Regions from separate parts of the Bacillus yunxiaonensis genome, predicted to be linked through region 1. Evidence: a T-box and tRNA genes for the amino acid it is inferred to sense, from the RefSeq annotation. Region 1 holds a T-box; the other holds one or more tRNA genes.

Region 1 (7,423 bases):
GGCTTTACTATTGGTTGAAAAAATTATCACCTCAAAAGGAACACTTAAGGAAGTAGAAGATTGGTTATTGTCTCGCGTCATCGATATCGGGATAGTTATCCTTCCAAATGAAGAAATGAAAATTATCCCATTGACAAGGGGGAAAATGGTTGTGGTACTACGAGATGATCACACCCTATATAAGAAATCAGCTATTACAATACAGAATTTGAATAATGAACCAATCATTATTTTTAAAGGGGGATATGAACCTCCGATTATCGATATGTTTAAACAAGACGGAGTACCGCTCCGCATTGAATATGCAGTTTCTACTGTAACGACATCACTAAATATGATACAAGAAGGGCTAGGATTGGCCATCTTAGCTGAGTTATCCTTATCTAATCTACCCCCGAATGTCGAACTCGAGAGCTAGAACCACAAGTTTGGAGAGAAATAGGTCTAGCTGTCCCTTCATTAAAGGAATCATCGCATTTCCCCATGGAAAGGGAGCATCCTGGAGGGGAATTATCTATTTCTCAACATAACTTTTTATGTACATTAATATAATGTATATATAGCAAATAAAAGGAGGAAATTCATGTATACTAATTCTCAAATGCCGAATGATCCTCGTTTTAATCAGCAATACCCACAATATCCGAATGATACACAACACACTCAACAAGCTCAGCATCCTAATTTACGCCAGCAGCAATATATCCCTCAAGAACCCACTCCACAGCAAATTCAACATGCTGTGGGTACTCACTATCTTTATTTAAAAGATCCAGTTCTACAAATTGTTAGACCTTGGGTACAGTATGGAATTCAAGAAACTCAACACAATCCCATTCCCCACGCTATGACTGAATTAGCTGCAATCATGTTCTTAATTGGAAAAGGCTACGACCAACAACTGGCACATTACATCGTCGAATCTTGGGAAAAGAATGGGCAGTTTTAAAGGCTCATTTCTATAAGATTTTTGTAAAAAAAAATGATTTTTGCAGTCCAATTATTTATTGAAGAGATGCAAGAGCTGTTTTCTTTGTAAAATAAGCTTATCCCTTATATGCAGGGGGAGCTTTTTCTTTATAATTTTCTGTCCAAATTGTACGAGAAATGGAAGTTTAAAAGTAAACGTAAAGTAACTCCAAAATATACAATAAAAGTTGATTTTGGAGTTATTTTTTGTTTACTTCACTTTTTTCGGCACTCTACAGCTAGATGGTAAATCCGCTGACCACGGCAAGATTTTATCCATTTCCTCTTTATTGTTTAAATCGATGTTGGGAAGTGTTTCAAATAAATAACGAAGATAATGATAAGGACTTAAACCATTCTCTTTTGCAGTTTCCACCACACTATACATGATGGCACTTCCTCTGGCACCTCGCGGTGTATTTGAGAACATCCAATTTTTTCTCCCGATTACAAACGGTTTAATAGAACGTTCACTTCTGTTGTTATCGATTTCTAAACGACCGTCTAATAAAAAAGCTTCAAGATGATTCCATTGATTCAAACAATAAGTGATGGCTTTGCCTAGCGCACTTTTTGGTAAAACACGATCTTTCTGTTCATGAAGCCATGCTGAAAAAAGGTCCAGAATGGGCCTGCTTTTTTTCAGTCTCTGCTCATATCGCTCGGTAGGGTTGACATGTCTGAGCTTCCTTTCAATCGAATAGAGTTGATTACAGAAGTGTAAACCTTCGCTCGCCTTCACTTTTTTCCCCTTCTGTGAATCAGGTAAAGCCTTTAAGGCTTCATCAAACTTTCGTCTCGCATGCGCCCAACATCCGATAAGGGTGACATCCGGTACTTGATGATAACCACTATATCCATCTACCTGTAAATATCCTTCAAAACCAGTTAAAAAACGTTTCGGATGTTCGCCTGCTCTTGTAGGTTGATAGTCATAGAGGACAATAGGGATATCCTCTCGTCCTGTACGATATAACCACAGATAGGACTTGGTTGTTGCGGCTCGACCAGGTACGCGTAAGACTTGGAAGGTTGTTTCGTCCGCATGAAGAATGGTTCGAGTAAGTAAATGTTCATGCATCCTTTCATACAAAGCCACTAACCATCGATCCGCCCCATATAATAACCAATTTCCCATCGTTTGTCGTGATAAGAAAATTCCCATTCGTTCAAAATGCTTTTCCTGACGATAAAGAGGCAATCCTTCTACATATTTTTGTGTCATGATATACGCCATAATCGATGGGGAAGCGATACTTTTAGGAAAGGCAGGGGCTGGCATCTTAGCCGTCACAATCGGTGTAGATACCTCATCTAATTCACACTTACGACAAGCGTATACATACCTCTTATGTTCCGTCACCTTTACTTCCGCAGGGACAATCGTCAGTTCCTTACGGACTTCTACACTCATCTCATGCAAAGCACCACCACAGCACAAACAAACCTGTTCCATATCAAGTAAACGATATTCAATCGTTTCAACCGGAAGGTTTTGGACAGACTCATCCCTATGACCGCGTTTCTTCTTACGACTATAGATGATTGTTTCAACAGCTGATTCAGGGGTTTCAGAGTCACTTTCTTTCTCAGCCTCATTAAACAGTTCTAAAGCGAGTTGATTATTAGGTGTTTTTTCGCTAGACGTACCAAACCGTTTTTGTTGACTAAGACGAAATTGTTCTTCATACCATTTCACTTTTTCCGTGAGTTCCTCTACTTGAGCTTGAAGTGATTCAATTGTGGGTTGTTTTGAATGTGAGAGTGTTGTTTTCATAGATAAATCCATTCGATAAAATCATCCAAATTCCTTTTTCATATATGATTTTTATAGAATGGTTCTCGCATGTACGGCTTGATGACCTTGTTTTTGTTGAAAAGCAAATCCATCAAGAAGCCATCTCAATTGTCGTCTTGATATGGTAAGTGGCACACCCCGATGACCAGTTGACCAGTAAAACGTTCCCTTTTCCAATCTGCGATAGTGCAACCAGAAACCATTATGTTCCCAAACAAGAATTTTTAGTTTATCGCGTGAGCGATTACAAAAAACAAATAAACAAGAAGAAAAAGGGTCTAACTCAAATTCTTCCTTTACAATAGCTGCTAGTCCATCAATTGATTTACGTAAATCTGTTGCCCCTTGTGCAAGATATACTTTTTCAATTGCGATTTCGGATATCATTGTTGTTTCACCGTCTGTATCACTTGTAGGAGCACTTGTGGAGTAAAAGGCACATCTAACTCAATAGTGGCTTCTTGCATGTGAATTCGAATGGTGGCATGTATGTTTTCTTCTACGACAGGGACATTCATAGAAATCCAATTCACACGCTCATTTTTATTTTGATCTTCCGTTTCAGGTGATAATTTGTTTAGCCAGTAATATAGCCGATGAACCGGTAGGTTCTGTTTCTGACACCAGGCAACTTTTGATAATCCGCTGTTTTTATAGTCTTGAATATTAGTTTCCCATTCTTTCTTTAATAGGTGTCTTTTCATAAAAAAAACCTCCACATGTAGTATGTACGGAGATTATCTCATGGGTTATTTACAAATTGTAGGTGGGGAATGTTTGACGCTTACTACCAAAATAACTGTATGGTATTAAAAGAAAATTTAAAAACTCTCCTCATGCGTTTGGTAATAAAGCGTACGAAGAGTTATTTACATAAGGAGAGAATTTTGGTATTTAGTTTGTTTATATTAACAATAATAAAATCTTAAGCAAACCACATCTTAAAAGTATTACATAAAATGGTCAAACAACAACAAGAAAAGCGAAATCATCATAGTAGTACTTTGTTATTTTAATGTATTTTTATTTAAAATAAATTATTTTTATTCAAATATCTTTTTTCATTCATTAGTAACATTAATACTTGTAAATTCCGTTATAGTAACACTGATACTTGTAAATTTTATGATAGTAACATTAATACTTGTCACTTGTCACAATTCCCTTCTCTTTCACATCCTCTACATCTCCTCAGGCGCTTCCATCCCAAGCAAACGTAAACCTTCTTTTAATACAATTTCCACCGCATATACGAGTGCAAGTCGACTTTCTTTCTCTGCATTTTCTTCTAAAATACGAATGTTACCATAATATTTATTAAACGCCTGCGCCACGTCTAGTAAATATTTTGCAATCTGAGATGGCTCGTATTTTACAAAAGCTGTTTCAATGACTTGCGGAAAGCGATTTAACAATTTTATCACTGTCCAGCTTATATCATCTGTTAACTGTAATTCTTGTTTCTCAATATCTATATCGCTTTTTTTCAATAGCGAACAAGTACGGGCATGTGTGTATTGTACGTATGGTCCTGTTTCTCCTTCAAATTTCAACATATTTTCAAGTGAAAATTCGATGTTATGCATGCGTTCGTTTTTCAAATCGTGGAAAATAATTGCGCCAACACCGACTTGCTTTGCTACTTCATCTTTTTTCTTTAAGTTAGGATTTTTCTCTTCAATATTTTGCTTTGCTAGCGTAATTGCTTCTTCTAGCACTTCTTCTAATAAAACAACTCTTCCTTTACGAGTAGACATTTTCTTACCATCTTTTAAAATAAGTCCGAATGGAACGTGCGACATGCCTTCTACCCACTCAAATCCTAATTTCTTTAGTACAGTGAAAAATTGTGAAAAATGCAAACTTTGTTCTTCCCCAACGACATACAGTGCTTTATCAAATGCATACGTGTTTTGACGATATAATGCAGCTGTTAAATCACGCGTTGCATAAATAGTAGCACCATCTGACTTTTTAATTAAACATGGCGGCATTCCTTCTGCTTCTAAATTGACCACTTGTGCTCCATCTGATTCTTCTAGTAAACGATGTTCTTCTAGAAGCGAAACGAGATCATCCATCTTATCATTATAAAATGCCTCGCCTTGAAAATTCGAGAATTCTACGCCAAGCAGTTCGTAAATACGAGAGAACTCTTTTAAAGATTCATGACGAAACCAATTCCATAAATATACCGCTTCTTGGTTTTCATCTTCTAACTTTTTAAACCAAGCACGTCCTTCTTCCTCTAACTCTGGATATTCTTTTACTTCTTCATGAAAACGTACATATAACTTAAATAGCTCACGAATCGGATCTTCTTTGACAAGTTCTTCATCGCCCCATTTTTTATAGGCGGTAATAAGTTTCCCAAACTGCGTTCCCCAGTCACCGACGTAGTTAATGCCAACGACTTCGTAACCACACTTTTCACATATATGTTTTAATGCATTTCCAATCATTGTAGAACGTAAATGCCCCATCGAAAATGGCTTAGCTATATTAGGAGATGAATAATCAATTACAACTGTTTTTTCTTGCCCAAAGTGCAACTGCCCATATTCTTCTTTTTCGTCTAGTATTGCATTTAACACTTCATTACTTACAGTTTGACGATCGAAGAACACATTTACATATGGTCCAACCGCTTCTACTTTTGTAAAAAATGGGTGAGATAATTTATCTGCTAGTTCCTGCGCAATAACTGCTGGTGCTTTTTTATATTGTTTTGCCAATGTGAAACAAGGAAAGGCTGCATCTCCAAATTCATCTTGCTTTGGTGTTTCAATTAAAGCGGCAATTTGTTGTAATGATAAACTTGGTTCTAATACATCGAATACATGCTGTGCAAACTTCATTTTATATTCCATCAGTATCTTCCTCCTTTTTATCAATAAAAAAACTCGCCTCTTTTCTAAAAAAGAGACGAGTTTACACCCGTGGTACCACCCTTGTTGTTCATCATGAACCACTTTCCCGTTTATAACGAGGTTAGGGAGCCCCGGCTTACTCTACTACACCGTTCAAGCAGCATCTCCGAAGTGCGCTTCATTATTTTCTCTGCACTAGGCTTTCACCATCCCTAGCTCGCTATCGCTTCTGAAAATAATTACTCTCTTCATCCAAGATTTTCTATGCAATTGATTATAGTCCATTATACATATTATCTGACAATTAGCAAGTTTCAATTACACCAAAATGAAATTTAGAGCTTTTTCGTTTATATACAAAAAAGTTATGTTTTTCAAAACGCGTACTACGAAAATGGTCTTTTAACACAACCCGTTTTCGCGCTACACGCTTAGCCTCTTTAATTGTCTCATCCGTAATATCGTTGTACAATGCAAAATGTTTTAAACCACGAATACCGTCTGATTCTAATACTGTTTCTTCAAACATCGGATCTAAATATACTACATCGTAGCTATGATCTGCACATTGTTGCAAAAAAGATAAATGCTCCGTATGCTTTACTGTAATTCGCTGCATTGCTTCGTTAATTTCTGTTACACCTGCATCCCACTGTTGAAGACCTTTTTCAATCAAATATGCCATATAGCGGTTGCCTTCTAATCCAGTGACTTGTCCCGCTTCTCCTACAGCATAACTTGCCACAATGCTATCAGATGCCATACCAAGTGTGCAATCTAATACCATCATCCCTTCTTCTAGCTTCGCGGCTTGTAGAAATGGATCATGTTCACCGCGCATTAATCGCTTCACACGAAACATTGCTGAATTTGGATGAAAAAAGAACGATTCTTCCGTTCCTTGCGGGTAAATCGCTAATCGATTTTTCCCAACAACAAGTACATCTTGTTTATATTGCTCATGTAATTCATAAATAGGACGATCATTTCTCACAAGAAAAGAAATTTGCAAATCCGTTGCTATTTTTTCAGCATATGCAGTCATTTCTTTATTTGTTCGTCCTGCTGTCGTTACAATCATTCTGTCACCTCATTACAAAGAAAAAGGGAGAAAATCTCTCCCTTTTTAGCAATGCTTTTCAAAAGCTTGTTCTAAGTTATTAATAATCTCTTCCATTGTTGCACCTTCAATTTCATGACGGTGAATAAAGTGAACAACTTCTTTACCTTTTAATAGTGCCATAGATGGTGAAGATGGCGGGATATCATCAAAGTAAGAGCGCATCATTGCTGTTGCTTCTTTATCTTGACCTGCAAATACAGTTACAAGATTGTCAGGTTGCTTTTCAGAACGTACAACCGCTTGACCAGCTGATGGGCGTGCTAAACCTGCCGCACAACCACAAACAGAGTTTACAACAACTAATGTTGTCCCTTCTGTATTTTCCATGTATTCTTGTACTTCTTCTGCTGTCGCTAATTCTTTAAATCCCGCGCGTACTAACTCTTGGCGCATTGGAATTACCATTTGACGCATGTATTCTTCGTATGCATTTGTCATGTTACTTATCTCTCCTTCAACTTTCATTCCAGATTTATCATATCACGCTCTAATAATAGACGCAAAAGAAACATAATGACTTTCTTATTTTTCCTTCGGAAGTTCGCAAACCCCATTTTTACAATGTCCAACGGGGACAATTTTTCTTTTTGTTGCAATATAATCATATAAAAAATGACCAAATCCAAACAGAATCGATAATTTAATAAAAGGGACAATTGCCCA
Region 2 (7,423 bases), on a different contig from region 1:
GAGTGTTTTTTCACTGAGATACCAAAAAAGAAAAGTTAAACCTAGCAGCACGGAGAAAACTACCGTACTAACCTCAAGAGGTACTCCCATATTGTCTGTCAAATTATCAGTTACCAACGTTCCAAATACGCTTATAAGAACAACAGTTAACCAATAAATGCCTGGAACATATTTAGTTGCTCTGAATTGAAGATACAATACAACGAAAAACGCTATTCCCATAATTATGGTAGTGAGAGTTAAACCAAATCCAAGGTTGAAATTTAGGAAATCAGCAAATGTTTCACCAACAGTTGTGCATAAAATTTTGATTATCCAGAAGAAGATCGTAACTTGCGGAACCTTATTCAACATCTGCCGGCCTAGTGACGAGGCGGCAGCGACTTCATCGGAAACGAATAGATCTTTTGCCAATGAACTCATCTCCTTTTATTGTATTTTAGCCGATAATGAATAACTTAAAACATTTCATGATTCTCGTTTATTCATTTGATGATTACTACAAGAACTAGTCTCTACTTTACTAACTTTTAATGAAATTCATCTGAAAATCTAATTAGATTTATATGAGAAATTTATTAAAAATTAATGCAGCATCATAAGCGAGGAAAGCATTCTTTATAATAAGTTCTCTTCTGGGGGAGTAAAAAAACAAATAAAATAACAATCATTTAACAAAAAAAGCATCGGTTTTATCACCGATGCTTTACTTTTTTATCATATTAAATAATTACAATTACTATTTCTTATTTAAATCAAATCGAGCTATTTCTTTACCATCTAACATCACTAATAGTAAAGCATCTAAAGCGTTACTCTCAAGTTTTTCCAACGCTTCTTTTGCTGGAACTCTTAGTGGAACTTGCGAGTTTTCTTCACTTACACCTAAATCAAAAGTTAGAATATATTCCCTACTTTTACCAGGTTTGATTTCTCCGCCAAAGGAACTTCCAAAACCCACACCCGATCCTTCATATGCAGAGGGGTCAAAAATATTAAAGCCAACTATTTCTTTGGAAGTATTCACTAATTTATCATTAGGTTCAATTTTCACTTGTAAACCTTTATCGCCAAATCCTCCAATTTTTTGCTTCCCATTATTTTTAATTTTAAACTCATAATATAATGCCGTTGGTACAAGCTCCTGCCCTTTCTTATCACCTTCTGTTATGCCTATAGCACCAACCTTATTTTTATCGGTAACTATATCAACTTTTGCATTTACAAGTTCTAAAGATGGTTTAGACGAGCAAGCTGTCAAAAGAGTCAAAAGCGATATAAAGCCTAAAAGCATTATAAATCGTTTCATTTCAAATCCCCCTTTTAACCATTCCTACACTCGGATTACTACCATTTTATTGGATCAAGCAAAAAAGAATACATTTAAACCAAACAAAAAACCTTGTTATCAAAAGATAACAAGGTTTTTTTAGCGTCCCAGGAGAGATTCGAACTCCCGACCGACGGCTTAGAAGGCCGTTGCTCTATCCTGCTGAGCTACTGGGACATGGAGCGGGTGAAGAGAATCGAACTCTCGACCAGAGCTTGGAAGGCTCTTGTTTTACCACTAAACTACACCCGCATGATATGAAATTTTTTCTAATGTCTCATCGACAGTTTTCATTATATTATTATCAACAATTAAAGTCAACATTTTTTTCAAATAGGGTGAAGAAAAATTCTTCACCCTATTTGAAACGTTTTTTCCGCTACAATTGAACCATCTAATGTAAGAAAACGAATCTCTATTTCGCTTTCTTGTATTTCAAGTAAAGCAAATGTTTTTTCTCTGCGCGAGCGCGGCAAGAGAATACTTCCTGGATTGATAAACAATATATCGTCTATGATTTCTACTCCCAATATATGTGAATGACCGAAGCAAACAACATTTGCCTCAGCTTCCTTAGCACGATATAAAAGTGTTTGCAGCGTCATTTTAATATTGTATAAATGGCCATGCGTTACAAGAAAGCGGGTGCTTTGTACATCTGTGATGATGTCATTTGGAAAATCACCAACAAAATCACAATTTCCTTTCACCACATGAAACCCTTCTAGTTCAGAATGCTGAGATGTTAATTCAGAATCACCGCAATGAATCATCACATCTACATTTCCCTCATAGTGCTCTTTTAATTGCTTTAGCTCTTTCACAGAACCGTGACTGTCGCTCACAATTAACACCTTCATCGGTTTCGCTCCCTTATTGTTTTTCTCCTAAAAACCATACTGGAATTTTTTCTTCCAATTTACGAAGAGCACGTCCGCGATGACTAATTTTATTTTTTTCATCAGATGACAATTCTGCCATTGCGCTTTTGTATTCTTCTACATAAAAGATTGGATCATAACCAAAGCCATTTTCCCCGCGCTGTTGTTCTAAAATCTTCCCTTCACACGTTCCGTTTACAATCAATGGTTTTTTATCTTCTTGTGGAAACGCAACGGCTAATGCGCAATAAAAACGTGCTGTCCGTTTCTCCATTGGAATACCCTTTAATTCTTCTAGAACCTTTTGAATGTTAGCTTGATCATCCTTCTCCTCTCCTGCATAACGAGCAGAGCGAACTCCTGGTTTTCCCTGCAGAGCATCTACAATTAAACCCGAATCATCCGCAATGACAATTTCATCTAACTGTTTACAAAGATGTTCCGCTTTTAAAATGGCATTCTCTTCAAACGTTTCACCAGTTTCTTCTACTTCTTCAATATGAGGAAAATCATAAAGTGATTTTACTTCTAAATCAAACTTTTCAAATAGCTCCGCAAATTCACGTACTTTTCCTGCATTTTTTGTTGCTACTACAACTTGTTTCATAATTTTCACCTCTATTCCATATGAGTTACAATATCGCCCAACGCTTCTTTTTGCATTTCAATAAGCTGTAAAATTCCATGTTCCGCCGCATCTAGCAATTCATTCAATTCACTACGGCTAAATGTCGCTTCTTCTCCTGTACCTTGTACTTCAACAAAATGCCCTTTTCCTGTCATAATGACGTTCATATCGACATTCGCCTTAGAATCTTCTGCATAATTTAAATCTAACACAACACCATGCTCATCAACGATTCCAACAGACGTTGCTGCCAAGTAATCTTTTACTGGAATTTTTGATACTTTTCCTGCTGCTACAAGCTTCTCAAACGCTAATACCATTGCAACATATGCACCGGTAATAGAAGCTGTTCTCGTTCCACCATCAGCTTGAATGACATCACAGTCAATCCAAATCGTCTTTTCACCGAGCGCTTCTAAATCAACAACAGCACGTAGTGCTCGTCCTATTAAACGTTGAATTTCCATTGTGCGCCCCGTTACTTTTCCTTTACTCGATTCACGAATTGTACGCTGTTCTGTTGCACGAGGAATCATGGAATACTCAGCTGTAACCCATCCTTTTCCTTCGCCTCTCATAAACGGCGGAACCCTTTCTTCAATCGTTGCTGTACAAATAACTTTCGTATCACCAACTTCAATTAACACTGATCCTTCTGGATGTTTTAAATAATTCGTATGAATATGTACACGGCGCAAATCTGATGCTTGTCTACCATCTACTCGCATAAAAATAACCCCCTTGTAACTGCTACATGTTAGTATAGCCCATTTAAAAATTTTGTTATGTATGACAATAAAAGAAGGGGAATTCCCCTTCTTTTCATAAATTAAGTATATCAAATTATTCCCGTGTGAATAACCCCTCCTTATCCACCTTCCGGTCGATTGAAGAAGAGGCTTCCTGTTTCATAGACCGTTGCATAGTGGGGTGTCCCACTGCGTCTTACACAGTTTCCACAGGCGTAGATTATACTGTTCGGACATAACCTTGCCCTACAGTTTGCAGACTTTAGTTTGTGGCAAACAATTCTTCTAATCCTTTTTGTAAGATGTTCCGACTCGCGTTATAGTCTCTATCCAATACCGTTCCACACTTTGTACAAATGTGAGTACGAATAGAGAGAGACTTCTTCACACGATTCCCACAAAAAGAACAGTCTTGTGAAGTATACTTTGGTTCTACTTTGATGAGTACACCGCCATGATTTTCACATTTGTAAGCAAGCATGTTTCGAAACATTCCCCACCCTGCATCAGAAATAGACTTTGATAATTTTCTGTTTCTAACCATGTTTCCAATGTTCAGATTTTCTACAACGATAACGGAATAATCTTTCGCTAGATTGTAACTGAGTTTATGAAGAAAATCCCTGCGCTGGTTCGCTACTTTTTCATGTAGCTTGCGAACACGCTCGACTTGTTTTATGAAGTTAGCAGAACCTTTTTTCTTCTTAGAAAGTTTTCGCTGTGCTTTCTGTAGCTGTTTTTCTTTTTCGCGGAGAAATCTAGGGTTTTCAAACTCTGAACCATTAGAAAGAACGGCATACTTATGTAATCCCACGTCAATTCCTATCGCACGATTGGTATCGATATCAGATGGTACCACTTGTCTTTCGACACAGAAAATAGCGTACCATCTTTTCCCTTGACGTTTGAGAATCAGTTGCTTGATTGTTCCTTCGAGTGGTCTGTGAAGGATGATATCTATTTCTCCCAGCTTTGTATTATATAATTTACCATTATCAGAAAAAGACATGGCATAGCGATGCTTTCCATTTCGTTTGAACCCAAATTGCGGAAATGTCATACTCGTGTAGTCTTTATACTTTTTCTGTTTTGGATACTTTGCCTCTTTACGAAAGAAATGATCAAATGCTTTTTTCAGACGCACAAAAACTTCTTGCAAAGGCTGAGAAGGCATTTCTTTTAGAAAAGGATACATATTCTTGTCCAATGTAAGTTGTCTTTGCATATCATAACGATTGTAATTTTCTTTATTTTGCTTATATTTCCGTTCTTTGTCTAGCAAGGCAGAATTGTAGGTTTGACGACAATATTGTAGCCAGCGGTCTAACACTTCTTTTTGCGCTTCTGTTGGAAAGATTTCATATCTTTGATTCAACAACATTGTCATCACCTCCCATTCGTTTTGTCCTTGTGCTTCGGTATTGTTTTAGAATTTCTAATGGTGCACTGCCTACAGTCAGCAAACAATAACTTTGAGATCAAAAGTATTCTTTCTATAATTTCTGTCTCATTTGAGGAAATTCCTTTTTCATTCCTTGGGCTTACGCCAACCAAAAGAATTCCCCTTCCTTTTCATTCTTTGAGGAAGGGGAATTCTTTTGGAAGTATGTTAAAAACTACCTGTGTTCACGTTTTGCGGACGATCGACTGGTTTTATTAATTTAGCGCCTTTTTCTGTAACAAGATTCGCTTTTCCATTCACTTGAATTAACACATTTTCTATTCCTTGTTTTTCCGTTAAAGTTAATACAAGAGACTGAAGTACGTAGTCAGAAATCATACTTTTACCTTTATTCGCATAAATATTTTCATTAAAGTTTAGCGTAACCGTTCCTTTTTCAAGTTTCGGATCATTGATTAGCTTTACATCTGGATTAAAGTCGTATGTTAACGACGATTGATGCGCTGGTCCTTTTACAAGTTCTTTTACAATTGTCGCAACTTCATTTTCTTTTCCTTCTGCAACGCGGCGCGTTACTGGCACATAATAATTTTGTTTATTATTTTGCGCTAAGAAATACAGCGTAACTGGTTTTGTATTTGTAATATCAGCAACTTGTTCATCATCAAAGTTAATGCCATTTGCTCGGCTTAATCCATTACCAATCGGAGTACCAGCAACAGGCATTTTCGCTAATTCTTGCCCATTCATGCTGAACTTCACATTCTTTACTTCTTTAAACTGTGTTAATGTCCAAGTAACCGCTTCTACAATGCGACGTTCTTCTTCTTTTTTATAACTTTTCAGTTCTTTTGAAAAATCAACAACTGCAGTCCCGTCTTTTTTCACAGCAACTGTCATTTCTGTGTCCGCTGGGAGCACAGCTTGAAATCCATTTGGCAATAAGTTTGTTACCGGCCCGTCTTTCACTAAATATTGTAATGACTGCTTAATCACCGCGTTATCTTTCGGAGCAGGTAGCTGCACCGTTTGCGGCACAACATAACCATTTTTATCTACAAGATATAAATCTAGTTTTTTCGTTTTCCCTTGTTTCGCGGTTTCTTTCTTCTCACCGTCTGTATACGTTACTTTCTTAGGTGGATCAATTTGCTCTGTCGCTTTTTCCTTACTAAACAAACCGCATCCTGCTAATAAAACCGTACTTAATGTAGCACAAACAAGCCATTTGAAAGTCGATTTAGGCATACGCTTTCCTCCTAAAAATCTAAGTTTGTACTATATGTATACGAGCTTGATTCTCACTTTAGAACAAGCAATGACAACTTATCTTTTCTAAAAACACCTGCACAAAGTTTTATATTATGGTGAAAAACTTCCCCTTGCCTCTATTGGAATATTTTCAGTCTCTTTACTAACGTCTCCGTATTATTCTTTCACGATAAAGTGAAACCTTCATCAGTTAAGGCTTCATCCCCCCTTCTCTGAATCTTGAAATAGGGTCTTACTACCTACGACTAGTAAGATAAAATTATCAAATATAAAAGGAGATTACAGCAAATTATGTGCAAATTTGAACAATTTATGAATCCTCCAAAACTGTGATAAATATCACATCTCCTCATTTTCCAAAAATTCTATAATACTAATATAAAAGTTTGTTAAATATTTCACAAAAAGAAGGGAAATGAATATGAAAACACGTTTAGTCATGATCGGGAATGGAAACAAAAAGCATTTACAGAGGAAGATATAAAAGATGCTCATCTCATTTATGCTGCAACAAATCATCATGATGTAAATATGATGGTCAAGCAAGCAGCACATGATTTTCAGTGGGTTAATATCGTAAGTGCTGGCACGCAATCATCTTTTCACACGCCTGCTGTTATTCGAGATAACGAATATATTGTAAGTATATCCACTTCAGGTAAAGATCCAGCATTTGCAAAACAAATCAAACAAGAACTAACAACTGTACTTTCACAACTTATAAAGTGAAACTTCCATAAGTAGGCGGGTTTCCTACTTATGGTTAGTTGAACCAATCGGGCTTTTACGGGCAGTTATCCCCTACCTAGCTTCTTCGCTTCTCTCTCAATCTAGAGGTGGGGGCTTACTGCCCGTTAATGCGGGATAAAGTGAAACTTCCAACAGTAAGGAGTTTTCTTCATCCCTACTGTTGATTAGTTGAACCAACTAGACTCTTACGGGCAGTAACTTTCATTCATCCTTAAACTACTCTACAGCTCAAGTAATGAGCTTTCCCTTAAAGTGACTACTATTCGGTGTACAATTCAGTAAAATCAAAGACCATCCTTTCATTTTCAGATAAGCACTGAATAAGGATGGTCTTTTTATATTATTCTCTTAATTTAATAACTATGAAAACAGCCTCTTTATAAAACAATATGCTTCACATTCTCAATTGGT

Evidence for each region. The T-box of region 1 lies ahead of argS (arginine--tRNA ligase). A T-box ahead of a tRNA ligase gene usually reads a tRNA of that ligase, here a tRNA-Arg.
Region 2: it has a tRNA-Arg gene. The T-box ahead of argS (arginine--tRNA ligase) is inferred to sense a tRNA for this amino acid. The anticodon was not compared.

The regions. Positions count from the first base shown of each region.
Region 1 is NZ_JBAWSV010000001.1:103,738-111,160, reverse strand. It holds gene tnpA (IS66 family insertion sequence element accessory protein TnpA) at 1-56, shown strand, start outside; partial or broken gene WAX78_RS00610 (LysR family transcriptional regulator substrate-binding protein) at 38-552, shown strand; gene WAX78_RS00605 (hypothetical protein) at 584-949, shown strand; gene tnpC (IS66 family transposase) at 1,181-2,746, opposite strand; gene tnpB (IS66 family insertion sequence element accessory protein TnpB) at 2,798-3,154, opposite strand; gene tnpA (IS66 family insertion sequence element accessory protein TnpA) at 3,151-3,471, opposite strand; gene argS (arginine--tRNA ligase) at 3,949-5,637, opposite strand; T-box leader at 5,686-5,901, opposite strand; gene WAX78_RS00580 (class I SAM-dependent methyltransferase) at 5,942-6,718, opposite strand; gene WAX78_RS00575 (BrxA/BrxB family bacilliredoxin) at 6,764-7,198, opposite strand; gene WAX78_RS00570 (thiol-disulfide oxidoreductase DCC family protein) at 7,283-7,423, opposite strand, start outside.
Region 2 is NZ_JBAWSV010000002.1:471,473-478,895, forward strand. It holds partial or broken gene WAX78_RS25160 (COG4705 family protein) at 1-423, opposite strand, end outside; gene WAX78_RS08505 (hypothetical protein) at 740-1,309, opposite strand; tRNA gene WAX78_RS08510 (tRNA-Arg) at 1,434-1,507, opposite strand; tRNA gene WAX78_RS08515 (tRNA-Gly) at 1,509-1,582, opposite strand; gene WAX78_RS08520 (metallophosphoesterase) at 1,684-2,190, opposite strand; gene WAX78_RS08525 (XTP/dITP diphosphatase) at 2,204-2,818, opposite strand; gene rph (ribonuclease PH) at 2,830-3,567, opposite strand; gene WAX78_RS08535 (RNA-guided endonuclease InsQ/TnpB family protein) at 3,851-4,975, opposite strand; gene WAX78_RS08540 (GerMN domain-containing protein) at 5,198-6,238, opposite strand; partial or broken gene WAX78_RS08545 (NAD(P)-dependent oxidoreductase) at 6,713-6,991, shown strand; gene racE (glutamate racemase) at 7,390-7,423, opposite strand, start outside.